3 regions of the Microbulbifer sp. A4B17 genome follow, and region 2 is predicted to be linked to each of the others. Evidence: predicted binding sites of a transcription regulator. Region 2 holds the regulator's gene; each other region holds the start of a gene.
The links. The regulator sigma-54, encoded in region 2, starts transcription at its own class of promoters, with help from an activator protein. The targets are predictions, from matches to a motif close to TGGCACANNNNTTGCNNT.

Region 1 (4,909 bases), 1.8 Mb from region 2:
GCAGAACCACAGTCCCCGAGTGGACGCGAATGGCTGGCCTGCGAAGATGCCTTTAATGGGCTGCAAAACCTGACGATTTTGCGTTTTGGCTGGATGGTGGACAGTGGTCAGGATGCCTTGTTAGGGCGTATTTTACGCAACTTTGTGTCTGGGGAGCCTTTAGCCCTGGATGGAAGGAACAGTGGCAACCCAGTAACAGTGGTGGATATGGCTCGTGTCGCAGTGGCGGTTGCCCAGCAGCTCGCTAGCGGGGCCAAGGCAGGAGGCGTTTATCACTACGGTAGCTCTGATAGTTGCACAGCGATGGAGTTTGCCTTGGAGGTAGTCGAACGCGCCCAGGCTTTTTACGATGAAGAGCGCTTTGCTCAATTTACTTCACTAGGGGATGAGGCTGAAAAGCAGGATCGCAGCATTGTGCTTTCCTGTGGCAAGCTGCGGGATGTCTTTGGTGTTCAGCAGCGTAGCTGGAGGCAGGGGCTGACGCGCCAGGTTGAGCTGTGGTTGGAGCGCCTGCACGCAACTCCGGAATAGTTTGATTTCTGTTGTGCAGTCAATAAAAAGGGCGCCGCGAGGCGCCCTTTTTATTTCGATTAGATTTTATCGAATATCAGGCAGGCATTAGTTCCGCCAAAACCAAAGCTATTGGACATAGCCCGTTTGACTTCAGTCTCACGCAGCTGGCGGACAAGGTCCATGCCTTCCGCAGCGGGGTCGAGGTTCTCTACATTGGCTGATGCAGCAATAAAGTTATTCTGCATCATCAGCAGGCTGTAAATGGCCTCCTGAACCCCTGCAGCTCCCAGCGAGTGCCCTGTCAGAGATTTGGTAGAGGCGAATGCCGGAACTGTATCTCCGAAGACTTCACGCATGGCCTTCAACTCGGCGATATCGCCTACAGGCGTAGAGGTGCCGTGGGTATTGATATAGTCCACGCTACCCTGCAGCCCTTTGCCGTCCATACCGGCCAGAGCCTGCTGCATGCAGCGGGCGGCGCCTTCACCGCTTGGGGCAACCATATCGTAACCATCGGAAGTTGCGCCGTAACCGGTCAGCTCCGCATAGATGGTCGCACCGCGAGCCAGGGCGTGTTCCATTTCCTCGAGTACCAGGCAGCCACCGCCGCCAGCGATCACAAAACCATCGCGATCTGCATCGTAGGGTCGAGAGGCATGAGATGGATTGTCGTTGTATTTGCTCGATAGGGCTCCCATAGCATCAAACAGGTGGGTGAGACTCCATGCGAGTTCTTCACCGCCGCCGGCAAAGATAACATCCTGTTTACCCATCTGGATTAACTCGGCTCCGTGGCCAATACAGTGGGCACTGGTAGCACAGGCTGAGGAAATACTGTAATTGACCCCCTTAATTTTGAAGGGGGTAGCTAGGCATGCAGATACGGTGCTACCCATTACCTGAGGAACGCGGTAGGCGCCAACGCGGCGCACGCCTTTTTCTTTCAGGGTATGTGCGGCGTCAATAATCTGTTGGGTAGATGTACCCCCAGAGCCCATTACGATGCCTGTACGCGGGTTGGAAACATCGGTCTCTTCGAGGCCAGACATATCAATAGCTTCTCGCATGGCTATGTACGCATAGGCCGCGGAGTCGCCCATAAAACGCAATTGCTTGCGATCGATATGCTCCTTGAAATCGATGTCCACAGGCCCGGCCACCTGGCTGCGCAGGCCGAGTTCCTTGTACTCTTCTTGGAAGCGAATGCCGCTTCGGCCAGATTTTAGTGACTCGGTGACTTCTTTAGTATTGGTACCGATACAGGAAGTGATACCCATTCCGGTAATGACGACCCGACGCATAGTGATCTCCAGCATAGCTTGTCGGCAGAGGACTGATGGTTTCTACCGGTTTTAGTCTTAAACGAGTTTAAAAATTATCCGTACGGGTAAATAAGCCTACGCGAAGATCCTTAGCGGTGTAAATTTCCCTTCCATCCACTGAGACACTGCCGTCGCCAATACCCATAACAAGCCTGCGCTCAACAATCCGGCTCATTTGGATATGGTAAGTCACCTTTTTGCTGGTGGGGAGGATCTGGCCAGTAAATTTAACTTCCCCGCAGCCCAGTGCGCGACCGCGGCCGGGATTTCCTTTCCAGGCTAGGAAGTAGCCCAGTAATTGCCACATGGCATCCAGACCCAAGCAACCGGGCATTACAGGGTCGCCAGGAAAGTGGCAGTCGAAAAACCATAGATCGGGGTGAATGTCGAGCTCAGCGATCAGCTCTCCCTTGCCGAAGGCGCCCCCTTCTTTAGATATATGGGTTATGCGATCAAGCATTAACATATTGGGAGCCGGCAACTGGGCGTTGCCTGGGCCGAACATCTCGCCACGGGAGCAGGTCAGAAGCTCCTCTCTGGTATACTCACTTTTTTGTACAAAATTACTCATCATTTCCCCGTTAGTGGGTGGTTATGCAATTGAGATTGGACACTTTTGCAAGATCGGGCATTCTAAGGGCTGTGTGTCGCTTGTCCAGTCGGTCAAGGCGCTTTTTGTGACTGGCGCGAAAATTGTCTTCACAAATACCATCTCTTTAGCGTATTAATTCCCCAATATATTCTGATAGTTTCGGTGTTTATCCTCGGGGAAATTCACATTTTGGGCCAAGTTTAACGTTATCGTGTGTAAGTGCTCGCGCCACGACGCTATGATACGTTGCCTGCCCTGCGCGGGGTGCGCTGTTTTAAATTGATTGGGGGAGCAGAATGCTCAAGAAATGCCTATTTCCTGTTGCCGGTTACGGCACTCGTTTTCTTCCTGCCACTAAGGCAATGCCGAAAGAAATGTTACCGTTAGTGAATAAGCCACTGGTTCAGTATGGCGTTGAGGAAGCTATAGAGGCAGGACTCACCGAGATCGGTTTTGTCACAGGGCGAGGCAAGCGTGCAATTGAGGACCACTTTGATACTAACTTTGAGTTGGAACACCAGATTGCTGGTACTGGTAAAGAGCGTTACCTGGACTCAGTGCGGAAAGTGATCGATAGAGCGAGCTTTTCTTATACGCGCCAGGGTGAAATGAGAGGCCTCGGCGATGCCATTTTGCAGGGACACCGTCTGGTTGGCGACGAGCCGTTTGCCGTCGTATTGGCTGACGACCTTTGTCTGAATGAAGATATAGGCGTTTTGGGGCAAATGGTTCAGCTATATAAGCAGTTTCGCTGCAGTATTGTTGCTGTAGAGGAAGTACCGAAGGAGCAGATTCATAAGTTTGGTGTGATCGGTGGTAACGAGATTAAGCCCGGCTTGTACCAAGTTACCAATATGGTTGAGAAGCCCGCAGCGGAAGATGCCCCCAGTAATATGGCAATTATCGGTCGCTATATTTTGACACCGGATATCTTTGACCTGATCCGCGATACCCCGCCAGGCAAAAATGGTGAGGTCCAGATAACCGATGCGCTGATGGCGCAAGCTCAACAGGGCTGTGTATTAGCTTATGCCTTCAAAGGTCGCCGCTATGATTGTGGCTCTGTAGAGGGCTTTATCGATGCTACTAACCACGTTTATGAGAATGTGTATTTGCCAGAGCAGGCTGCTGAGGAGAAAAGCAAGTGAGTGAGCTGACTTGCTTTAAGGCTTATGACCTTCGCGGCCGTGTTCCCGATGAACTTAATACCGATGTTGCCTATCGAGTGGGGCGTGCCTTTGCCCAGTTCCTGAATGCTCGTCGAGTAGTTGTTGGGCATGATATTCGGCTTACCAGTGGTGAGCTGACTGATGCACTGGTGAATGGATTGCGAGATGCGGGTGCCGATGTTTTCCATATCGGCGAGTGTGGTACAGAAGAAGTCTACTTTGCCAATTTCCATGGGGACTTTGACGGCGGTATTTGTGTTACTGCTAGTCACAATCCTATGGACTACAACGGCATGAAGTTTGTACGTGCAGGCAGTAGTCCAATCAGTGGTGATACCGGTCTACTGGATATCAAGCGCTTGGCAGAAGAAAACAACTTTGCTCCGGTTGAGCAAAGAGGCACTTTGCAGCGCTTTGAACACCGTGCTGATTTTGTGCAGCACTTATTGGGGTATATCGATAATACTGCATTGAAACCATTAAAATTGGTGGTTAATGCTGGTAATGGTGGTGCAGGGGCGGTAGTTGATGCGCTGGCTCCACACCTGCCGTTTGAGTTTGTGCGAGTTCACCACGAGCCCGACGGCAACTTTCCCAACGGTATTCCCAACCCAATTTTGCCAGAAAACCGCAATTCTACTGCCGAGGCAGTGCGGGCAAGCGGCGCTGATTTTGGTATAGCCTGGGATGGTGATTTTGATCGCTGTTTTTTCTTCGATGAAAGTGGTGATTTTATTGAAGGTTACTATGTTGTTGGCTTGCTGGCAGAAGCTTTCCTGGCAAAAAACAGCGGAGCCAAAGTTGTTCATGATCCACGCCTGCTCTGGAATACCGAGGATATTGTCCGCGCTGCTGGTGGAGAGCCGGTGCAGAGCAAAACTGGTCATGCCTTTATTAAAGAGCGTATGCGCAAGGAAGATGCCATTTATGGCGGTGAAATGAGTGCGCACCATTATTTCCGGGATTTTGCCTACTGCGATAGCGGTATGATTCCATGGTTATTGGTCGCTGAGTTGGTAAGTCGCAGTGGTAAATCGCTGTCACAGCTTGTTGGTGAACGCATGGCTGCTTTCCCATGTTCGGGAGAGATTAATTCAAAGGTTCAGGATGCTGCAGCACTGTTAAAGGCGGCAGAGGAAAAGTATGGACCTGCAGCTGACAGCGTTGAGCACGTGGATGGGTTGAGCATCGCTTACCCCGAGTGGCGTTTTAATTTGCGTATGTCAAATACTGAACCAGTCGTCCGCTTGAATGTTGAATCCCGGGGAAATGAGGTGTTAATGCGGGAAAAAACAGAGGAGATTCTTCAGCTA
Region 2 (4,909 bases):
CGTGCAAGCCGAGTTTGTTGATGATGGTAAGCTGGTGTTTCTGCATAGCTCTGGTTGGCGAAAATTTATTTTTGCTGTTCCCGGTGGCGGATCTGCACATTATCGAACTCTTTGGAAAACTTCTTTACCAGCTGCTCGACCATGTACACAGATCGATGCCGCCCTCCAGTACAGCCGATAGAGATACAGGTATAGCTGCGGTTACTTTTCTGGTAATAGGGCAGCCAGTTCTCCAGAAAGCCGGTTATGTCGGCCTCCATCTTTGCTGTCTCAGGGTGTGAGCGCAAGAACTCCGCAACCTCAATATCCTTTCCGGTTTTTTCCCTAAGGGCCGGCTCCCAATAAGGGTTGGGTAGGCAGCGGAGGTCAAATATCAAGTCCGCATCTACAGGTACCCCATGCTTAAATCCAAAGGATTGGAACAGGATTGCCATACTGCTTGATTGTTCACCGACAACGCGGTTTTTTATCAATTCGCGCAACTGGTGCAAGCTCAGGGTACTGGTATCAATAACCATATCCGCGATAGTGGAGATGGGGGTGAGCAGCTCTTTTTCCTGATTGAGAGCTTCGAGCAAATGAGTGCAATCGTTGCTGAGGGGGTGTTTGCGCCGTGTCTCGCTGAATCGCTGAACCAACACCGGCTCGCGGGCATCGAGGTAGATAACATCGCACTGGACACCAGCCTCGCGCAGGGACTCAATAACGCCCGGAGCCTGTCTGATGTCCTGCCAGAGATTACGGGCATCGACACCCAGGGCCAGCGGGGTATTTTCTTTAGGCGGCTGTGCTCTTACCCGTTTAACCAGCTCCGGGAGCAGACTGGTGGGAAGGTTGTCGATGCAGTTAAAACCGACATCCTCCAATAGCTGTAGGGCAGAACTTTTGCCGGATCCAGAGCGGCCACTAATTATCACCAAGCGCATAGAGAGCCCTTCTCTTTGGTCAAGTCTTTATTATTCCGCTTGCTGCACTACCCGGGCACCGGGGGCGCATTTCAGTGCTGGGCGTCAGTCGTTAACCGAAACGTCCTCAGGCGGCCGCAGTGCTGTCAATAGCTAGGGCATAGAGCTCATCACTACTTTGTGCCTGCCTTAGCTTATCTCTTACCAAGCTATCGGAAAACAGAGCGGCAATCTCTGCCAGCGTATCCAAGTGCTCCTGTTCCGCATCTTCGGGGACCAGGAGAGTAAACAGTAAGTCGACAGGTTGGCGATCGACAGAGTCAAAATCTATGGCGGGCTGAGTGGTGCAGAGAACCCCGATGGGGCTATCACAGCCGGGCAGCCTGCAATGGGGGATGGCGACACCATCACCTATACCGGTGGAGCCCAGGCGCTCACGGGCGATCAGCTGGTTAAAAACTGTATCGGAGTCGTGTTGGGGATATTGTTCGGCGATGGCCTGGGCAATATTGAGCAGTAGCTTTTTTTTGCTGCTCCCCGCCAGATGGCAAAGGCTGAGGCGGGGAGAGAGTAATGCTTCCAGTGTCATAGTTCAGCGATGGTTCTGCAACTTCTCTTTGTGTTTTTTCAGTTGGCGGTCCAGCTTATCGGTGAGCGCATCAATTGCCGCGTACATATCTCTGTCCTCAGATCCAGCACAGAGGTCGTGACCATTGATATGTACTGTCGCTTCAGCTTTTTGGATCAGCTTCTCGACAGATAAAATAACCTGCGCGTTGGTGATGTTGTCGTAATGCCTGGACAGCTTCTCCATTTTGCTTTCGCAGTAGCTGCGCATAGGTGAGGTAACGTCGACGTGGTGGCCACTGATATTGATCTGCATGGATTTCTCCTTAACGGTGCATCACAAGCCGGCACTCACCCCCCTATCGGGTCGCAACCCTACTAGGAAGTGGGCCAGAATGGAAGGATACACTCAAATTTTGGGTTTTGGTTGCAGGCTGGGCGGTGGAGGGCGCCAGCAGGTGGTGACTGCTGGTGAATCGTGGGTCAAAATAATTGGTCGGCCAGGGGAGGGCACTAAATTAGCCGTTTCCTTTCGCTTGACGAGGGGATACCCATGGATTCGCGGTATTTCGCTACCGTTCGGCGCGCAACCTTGATGCCCTGTTTATCCAATTCCTGGGTGATTTTATTATCTGAAAGCGGTTTTCGTGGCACTTCACTATCAATCAGTTTACGAATAAGGGCCCGAATAGCAGTGGATGAGGCATCTTCACCGGAATCTGTGCTGACGTGGCTTGAGAAGAAGTACTTGAGTTCGAACACCCCGCGTGGTGTAAGCATGTATTTCTGGGTGGTCACTCGGGATATGGTGGATTCATGCATGCCAATGGTTTCAGCAATGTCTGCCAGAACCATCGGTCTCATTGCTTCTGGGCCTTCCTCAAAAAAGCCTTGCTGCTTATCCACAATGGACGTAGCGACTTTTAGTAGGGTGTCGTGGCGACTCTGTAAGCTCTTAAGGAACCAGCGTGCCTCCTGAAGATGGTCCCGAAGGAAGTTATTTTCCTGCGAGTTATCAGCCCGTTTTACTAGAGAAGCGTAGTGGCCATTGATACGGATCTTGGGGGTAATCTCCGGGTTCAGCTCGACAAGCCAGCGATGCTCCTTGCGAGACACAATAATATCGGGGATGACATAGGCGGGTTGTTCGCCGTTAAATTCTTCTCCTGGGTTAGGGGTGAGGGTTTGGATAAGGCGAATTACCTCGCCGAGCTGGGCTTCATTTAGGCGTGTACGTCGGCTGAGCTGCCTGAAATCTCTTTTCCCTAGTAATTCCAGGTGGCGCTCAATAATGGTCTGCGCTTCTTTTAACCAAGGAGTTTCCTCTGGCAACTGGTGGAGCTGGAGTAACAAGCACTCCTGAAGGCTCCGTGCGCCGCAGCCGGCAGGTTCGAATTGTTGTACGGCTTTTAGGACTGCAACCACCTCATCCTCTTCAACTTGAAGGGAAGTTGCAACGTCATTAACGCTGGTGTTGAGCAGGCCATTTGGGTTTATGGCATCAATGAGGTGCTCGCCAATCCACTTGTCATGGCTGGATAGTGCAGTGAGATTTAATTGCCAGAGCAAGTGATCCTGGAGTGTGTCGGTGGAGGTGTTGCGCTCGAAGTTGGGGTCTTCGCCCTCCGAAGGAGCGCTGTAGCTGCTGTAAATATCGTCCCAATGAGAATCAACCGGCAGCTCTGTGGGGATATCCTGGCTCCAGTCTGTCTCTCCGAGCTCTTTTTCCTCACTGGCGGTGTGGTTTATCTCTTCACTTGTGGTGGAGGGTGGCAGTTCTTGCTGTCCGTTAGTCTCTGTGTTTGTTGTTGGAGCCAGATCCTCACCTTCAGCCTCCAGCATTGGGTTGCCGTCGAGGGCTGCCTGGACTTCCTGCTGTAAATCCAGTGTTGAGAGTTGCAAGAGGCGTATTGCCTGTTGCAACTGCGGGGTCATGGTTAGCTGTGTGCCGAGCTTGAGCTGGAGAGACTGCTTCATAGTTTAGGGGTGCAGGCCAGTGCGACAATGGGGTTGTCAAAGTTAACCCGAGATGGCGCAGACTACCCCGGCCTACAAACTATTACAAGCAATAAGCGTGCCGACTATTGTGATTTGAGGAGTCAGTCCGCTTGTAAAATATGATGTGATTCTCGATATACTGACTGTTTGATTACATTTGTCACCATTTGCCGTCAAATGGTAAATTCGTGTCCCAAATAGACTTCGCGTACCTGTTGATTGGCCAGTACGTCATTTGGTGTTCCAGAGGCGATAATGTGGCCTTCGCTGACAATATAGGCAGTTTCACAGATATCCAGGGTTTCTCTCACGTTGTGGTCTGTGATCAAGACACCGATATCCCTGTCGCGCAAGTGGCGAATGATTTGCTTGATATCGTTCACAGAAATAGGGTCGACACCGGCAAAGGGTTCATCGAGCAAGACAAAACTGGGGTCTGTAGCCAGGGCTCTGGCAATCTCTACCCTGCGTCGCTCCCCCCCGGAGAGGGCCATTCCGAGGCTGTTTTCAATGTGGGTTATATTGAATTCCTCGAGCAGCTCCTGGGCCTGTTTTTCGCGCTCGGCCCGGCTGAGTCCCTTGCGGGTTTCAAGGATTGCGAGAATGTTGTCGCGTACTGACAGGCGCCGAAATACAGAGGCCTCCTGGGGTAAGTAACCGATTCCTTTACGGGCGCGGCCGTGCATTGAGAGGCGGGTGATATCTTCGTTGTCGATCAGGACTTGCCCGGCGTCGGCTTGCACCAGCCCTGCGATCATATAGAAACAGGTTGTTTTACCGGCTCCGTTGGGTCCCAGCAAGCCAACGACCTGTCCACTGGAGACACTGACGGAGACATCTTGAACAACTTTTCTTTTCTTGTATTGTTTGGCGAGGTGTAACGCTTGTAGCGTTGGCATAGTGAGTCCTGAAATCTGGCCGCAGCCATATAAGGCTGCGGATTACATCATTGTAAATAGCGCTGTTTTTACAGGCTTTAAAGCTCTGCTGGGTTACTGATTGGCGTCGGTGCCGGCGGGTTCGCTGGTCTCGGTGCTTTCAGGTTTCCAGATCATCTCAACTCTGCCTTGGCCCGGCTGGCTGCGAGCGCTCATTTGCTCGGTTGCGAGATCGTAGTCAATTTTCTCGGCAGTCAGGGTGTTGCCATCGCGGTCGATATAAGCCTGGCCGTTGAGCTGTAGTTCTTCAGAGCTGATGACGTACTCTATGCGCTCAGCATGAGCTTTTACCGGCTCCTGGCTGTCCAGGATCCGTTGCTGGAAGTGTGCCGGGCGGCCCACGGCGACAACCCTGCTTATTTCATCACTTGCGGTAAAGTAAACTTCTACTCTGTCCGCCCTGATTTGCAAAGATCCCTGGGTGATGACTACATTGTCGGTATAAACCACCAGGTTGTTGGCTCGGTCGGCCGACATGGAGTCAGAGCCCACAGAGATTTT
Region 3 (4,909 bases), 880 kb from region 2:
GGCACTGCCGGCCAATGTGAGATCGGCGTTGCCGCCAACACCCTGACCAAGAAAGCGGACGAAGTACAGATCCTCAAGTACGCTGTACACAACGTTGCCCACGCCTACGGCAAGACCGCGACCTTTATGCCCAAGCCGCTGGTTGGCGATAACGGTTCTGGCATGCACGTTCACCAGTCCTTTAGCAAGGATGGCGTAAACCAGTTTGCCGGTGACGCCTACGCTGGTCTGTCCGAAGCTGCTCTGTACTACATCGGCGGTATCGTTAAGCACGCTCGCGCCCTGAACGCGCTGTGTAACGCTTCCACCAACTCTTATAAGCGTCTGGTACCTGGCTTCGAAGCGCCGGTAATCCTGGCTTACTCTGCGCGTAACCGCTCTGCGTCTATCCGTATTCCTTTCGTGCCCTCCCCGAAAGGCAAGCGCATTGAGACTCGCTTCCCGGACCCGACCGCCAACCCGTACCTGTCTTTCGCCGCGCTGCTGATGGCGGGTCTCGACGGTATCAAGAACAAGATCCACCCTGGCGATGCTGCGGACAAGGATCTGTACGATCTGCCGCCGGAAGAGCTGGCTGAGTACCCGACTGTCGCTTCCAGCCTGGAAGGCGCCCTGGATGCTCTGGACCAGGATCGCGAATTCCTGACAGCCGGTGGTGTATTCACTAACGATGCTATCGATGCCTACATCGAGCTGAAGCGTGAAGAAGTAGAGCGTCTGAACATGACCACTCACCCGGTCGAGTTCGATATGTACTACTCCGTGTAATGGCGACCGGCATCACGATGATGCCGTCGAGCCGTTCTCGAAAAGTCCGCACTACTCTGGTGCGGGCTTTTTTATTGCGGGTACACTGTCAGCCGGGACTCTAGGGCTCTGTGGTTTGCAGCTGCAATAAACGGCGCCAAAAGTATGAAAATCCCTATACCTGAAATGGGGGGAGTTGCAGGGTGGCTAATAGAATGTTGGGAATTCGAGAACTACTGAAAGCTGTTTTATTAGTTTTGCCACTAGTGGCTTTTGTGGCTTTCGCAGAGAGTGGAGCCATATACAAAATAGTGGGTCCCGATGGTCAGGTAACCTTTAGTGATACACCACCACCAAACGGCAGCTCGGAAGAGGTTGAGTTGGCACCGATCAACATCCAGCCGATCGCCTTGCCCCGGCAGCTACCCTCAAAAAAATTGTCGCCGAATACGGAAGATAGAAGTTCCGAGGCTGTTTCGATACAGATCGTAAGCCCAATAAATGAGGCTACTATCCCTCCTGGGCAAACCCTGATTGCGCTTGAGGTACAAGTAACTCCAGCCTACCCAGAGGGCTCAAGCTTTTATGCGATTATCGATGGGCAACGCTGGCAGGGGAGTGCTTACGGTAATGCCCTGGATATTTCGGCTCTTGAGCGTGGAACGCATACCCTACAGGCCGTCTTGGTGGGCGCAAACGGGCAGGTTATGGCTCAATCCAAAGTGGTTACCATTTACGTGAAGCGCCCCATAGCTAGGGGTTGAAATACTGGGGGGCGAAAGCCCCCTCAATCTAACTGCCCTCTCACTTCCTCCCATCTCCCAATCCAGTCTGTTTATTTTTTGACCTGCGCACCGTTCTGGTGCATTCTGCCTGTAGTTGGCGACACCTCATTTTTTAAGCTGAGTAACTCGCTATGCCACTAGAGCTCACTGCGCACCGATTGTGTCCGGTTGAAGTTGTTTCCGCCTGCAAATGCCAGCATATGCGCCATTTTGGTTTGCTTTTTGCACTGACTAGATACAGCGCTAGTTTGCTGGGGGTGACCAAAGGGAGTTTGGTCAGAGCCTCGGAATGAATCGGAAATTTTGTGAATGCTGAATGATCGCCAGTTGCGCCAATTACTCGATAGCCTGACTTCCGCAGTGTTGGTGTTGGATGAAAACTTATCGCTTTGCTATTTGAACAATGCTGCTGAGGACTTGTTGGCCGCCTCCAGTACTCGAGTCAAAGGCTCGATGTTGGAGGAGGTGGTGCGAGAATCTCCCGCTGCCTATGAGGCTATGCGGGAAGCGCTGCGAAAAAATGAAAAGTACACAGTACGCCGTGCCAGTTGGCGGCTGAATAATCTTGAAACCCGGACTGTGGATTACTCAGTCAGCCCGGTCCCCGAGTTTTCCGTGTTGCTTGTGGAAGTGCAGCCGATGGATCGCCTGTTGCGAATTGCCAGGGAGGATGCGCTGCTTAACGCCCAGGAAACCACACGCAACCTGGTTCGCGGTATGGCCCATGAGGTCAAGAACCCCCTCGGCGGTATACGAGGTGCCGCACAACTGCTACAGCGAGAGTTGCCCGACCCGGCACTGGATGAATATACCCAGATAATCATTGAAGAAGTGGATCGACTGCGCAACCTCGTCGATCGTTTACTGGGCCCACGCCAGCCGGTAGTACTGCAACCGGTTAATGTGCATGAGGTTCTGGAGCGCGTTGCCCAGTTATTGGATGCGGAGTGCATCGGTGAATTACAAATCCGCAGGGACTACGATCCATCGATTCCCGATGTCCCCGCAGATAGCGAACAATTGATCCAGGCGTTGCTCAATATTGCCCGCAACGCCATGCAGGCCATCGATGAAAGTATTGGTCTCAGCAGTGGGGAGATGGTATTGCGCACTCGAATACAGCGCCAATTCACCATCGGCCGCCGCAATTGCCCATTAGTCTGTCGTATAGAAATCGAGGATAACGGCCCAGGCATACCGGAGGAGATTCGCGAGCGGATATTTTTCCCGATGATCTCCGGCCGCGCCGAGGGCTCTGGCCTCGGCCTTTCCATCTCACAGAACATAATCAATCAACACAAGGGGCTGATTAAGTGTGACAGCCAACCCGGCCGCAGTATCTTCCAGATTTACCTGCCCCTTACTACCGAATTAGCAAATACAGGAGCCTAGAGAATGAGTAATCGCGTTTGGATTATTGACGACGACAGATCAATCCGCTGGGTGCTGGAGAGAGCGCTATCGCGTGAGGGGATTGATACCCATTGCTATGAGAGCGGTGACCGCGCCCTGGATGATTTCTACAGTGATTCACCGGATGTGGTGATTAGCGATATTCGTATGCCGGGTTCCGATGGATTTAAATTGTTGCAGCGCTTCCAGGCCGAGCGGCCGAGCCTGCCAATAATTATTATGACTGCGCACTCGGACCTGGATAGCGCCGTAGCCGCTTACCAGGGAGGTGCCTTTGAATACCTGCCCAAGCCATTTGATATCGATGAAGCGGTTGCGGTAACCCGGCGCGCTTTGATGCATGCCAGTGAACAGAGTGCTGAAGAGCGGGTTGAACCGGAAAACGGCCAGGGTAATAAAGAAATTATTGGTGAGGCGCCAGCGATGCAGGAGGTCTTTCGCGCGATTGGCCGCCTGTCACATTCCAATATCACCGTATTAATCAATGGTGAATCCGGCACCGGTAAGGAATTGGTGGCGCAGGCACTGCACAATCACAGTCCGCGCAGAGATAAACCATTTATTGCCTTGAATATGGCGGCCATTCCCAAGGACCTGATGGAGTCCGAATTATTCGGCCATGAAAAAGGGGCTTTCACTGGTGCCAGCTCTCAGCGAGCCGGACGCTTTGAGCAGGCCAATGGCGGCACCCTGTTTTTGGATGAAATTGGCGATATGCCCGCAGATACGCAGACGCGGTTATTGCGAGTATTGGCTGATGGCGAATTTTACCGGGTCGGTGGCCACACTCCGGTAAAGGTGGACGTGCGCATTATTGCCGCGACTCACCAGGACCTGGAAGAGCTCGTATGCCAGCATAAATTCCGCGAGGACCTGTTCCATCGTCTGAATGTTATTCGCATCCATATTCCTAGACTGGCGGATCGCCGGGAGGATATTCCGCGATTGGTGAGGCACTTCTTTAATGCTGCGGCAAAAGATCTGGGGGTGGAGCCAAAGATCCTAACCAAGGAAACTGAGGAGTATCTTTCCGGGCTGGATTGGCCCGGTAATGTACGACAACTGGAAAATACCTGTCGCTGGATTACCGTAATGGCTTCCGGACGCGAGGTGCATATTGAAGATTTACCACAGGAGTTGCACCAGCAGGGCGCGACGACAGAAACACCGGCAGACTGGCAAAAAGCTCTACGTCTGTGGGCCGACCAGGCCCTCTCCTCGGGGCAGCGCGAGATTTTAAATGAAGCTGTTCCCGCATTTGAAAAAGCGCTGATAGAAATTGCTCTCAAGCATACGGCTGGACGTAAGCGTGATGCCGCTGACTTGCTGGGGTGGGGGAGAAATACCCTGACGCGGAAGTTAAAAGAATTGGAAATTGGCGGAGAGTAAATAACAGTGAGGTCTTCCCAAACAGGATGGGAAGGCCTACTTAAAATATACTCACTTCTCACTGTCAGGCAGCTCTTAATTTATTTATTTTTGTTCCTGATTGAGTCTTTTACTAGCAGTAATCTATTAACATCTATTTAGATAGGTATTTTTGATTCCAGCAGGTAAACTTGAAAATACAGTTATCTATAAAATCCTGAATGATATTCTCATTGCCTGCTAAAATTAGAGTTAATTTCTGGTATTTAGATGGTTGAGGCGATATGACTGCAGATGAACTGCGAGTAGTTACCGAGGTTCCATTTTTATTTTGGGTAAAAGATCAAACAGGCGTTTATCTATGGGGTAACCGCAAAATATGTCAATTAGCTGGTGATGATGTCACCGGTAAGACAGACCGGGAGCTTCCCTGGTCAAATAATGCTGATGCATTAAAAGCTGCGGATGATCGGGTTTTTTCTTCTGGGAAACCCGAATACCTGCAAGAGTATGTCGATAAATCCAGCTGTGGAGAGGCTACGTTGAGTGTCTGCAAATGGTTGGATGAATTTGAGGGGCGGGATTGCTGTTTTGGA

Region 1: a site for sigma-54 is predicted at 2,518-2,535, ahead of galU (UTP--glucose-1-phosphate uridylyltransferase GalU). Genes of this name have one in related genera too.
Region 3: a site for sigma-54 is predicted at 1,744-1,761, ahead of glnL (nitrogen regulation protein NR(II)). Genes of this name have one in related genera too.

What each region holds. Positions count from the first base shown of each region.
Region 1 is NZ_CP029064.1:634,654-639,562, forward strand. Features, by position in the region: gene BTJ40_RS02880 (sugar nucleotide-binding protein) at 1-531, shown strand, start outside; gene fabB (beta-ketoacyl-ACP synthase I) at 591-1,814, opposite strand; gene fabA (3-hydroxyacyl-[acyl-carrier-protein] dehydratase FabA) at 1,882-2,406, opposite strand; gene galU (UTP--glucose-1-phosphate uridylyltransferase GalU) at 2,724-3,575, shown strand; gene BTJ40_RS02900 (phosphomannomutase) at 3,572-4,909, shown strand, end outside.
Region 2 is NZ_CP029064.1:3,886,995-3,891,903, reverse strand. Features, by position in the region: gene BTJ40_RS17135 (HPr family phosphocarrier protein) at 1-46, opposite strand, end outside; gene rapZ (RNase adapter RapZ) at 66-926, opposite strand; gene ptsN (PTS IIA-like nitrogen regulatory protein PtsN) at 1,033-1,494, opposite strand; gene hpf (ribosome hibernation-promoting factor, HPF/YfiA family) at 1,498-1,788, opposite strand; gene BTJ40_RS17115 (RNA polymerase factor sigma-54) at 1,986-3,449, opposite strand; gene lptB (LPS export ABC transporter ATP-binding protein) at 3,644-4,369, opposite strand; gene lptA (lipopolysaccharide transport periplasmic protein LptA) at 4,463-4,909, opposite strand, start outside.
Region 3 is NZ_CP029064.1:4,766,414-4,771,322, reverse strand. Features, by position in the region: gene glnA (glutamate--ammonia ligase) at 1-768, shown strand, start outside; gene BTJ40_RS20875 (DUF4124 domain-containing protein) at 951-1,511, shown strand; gene glnL (nitrogen regulation protein NR(II)) at 1,842-2,924, shown strand; gene ntrC (nitrogen regulation protein NR(I)) at 2,928-4,334, shown strand; gene BTJ40_RS20860 (PAS domain-containing protein) at 4,598-4,909, shown strand, end outside.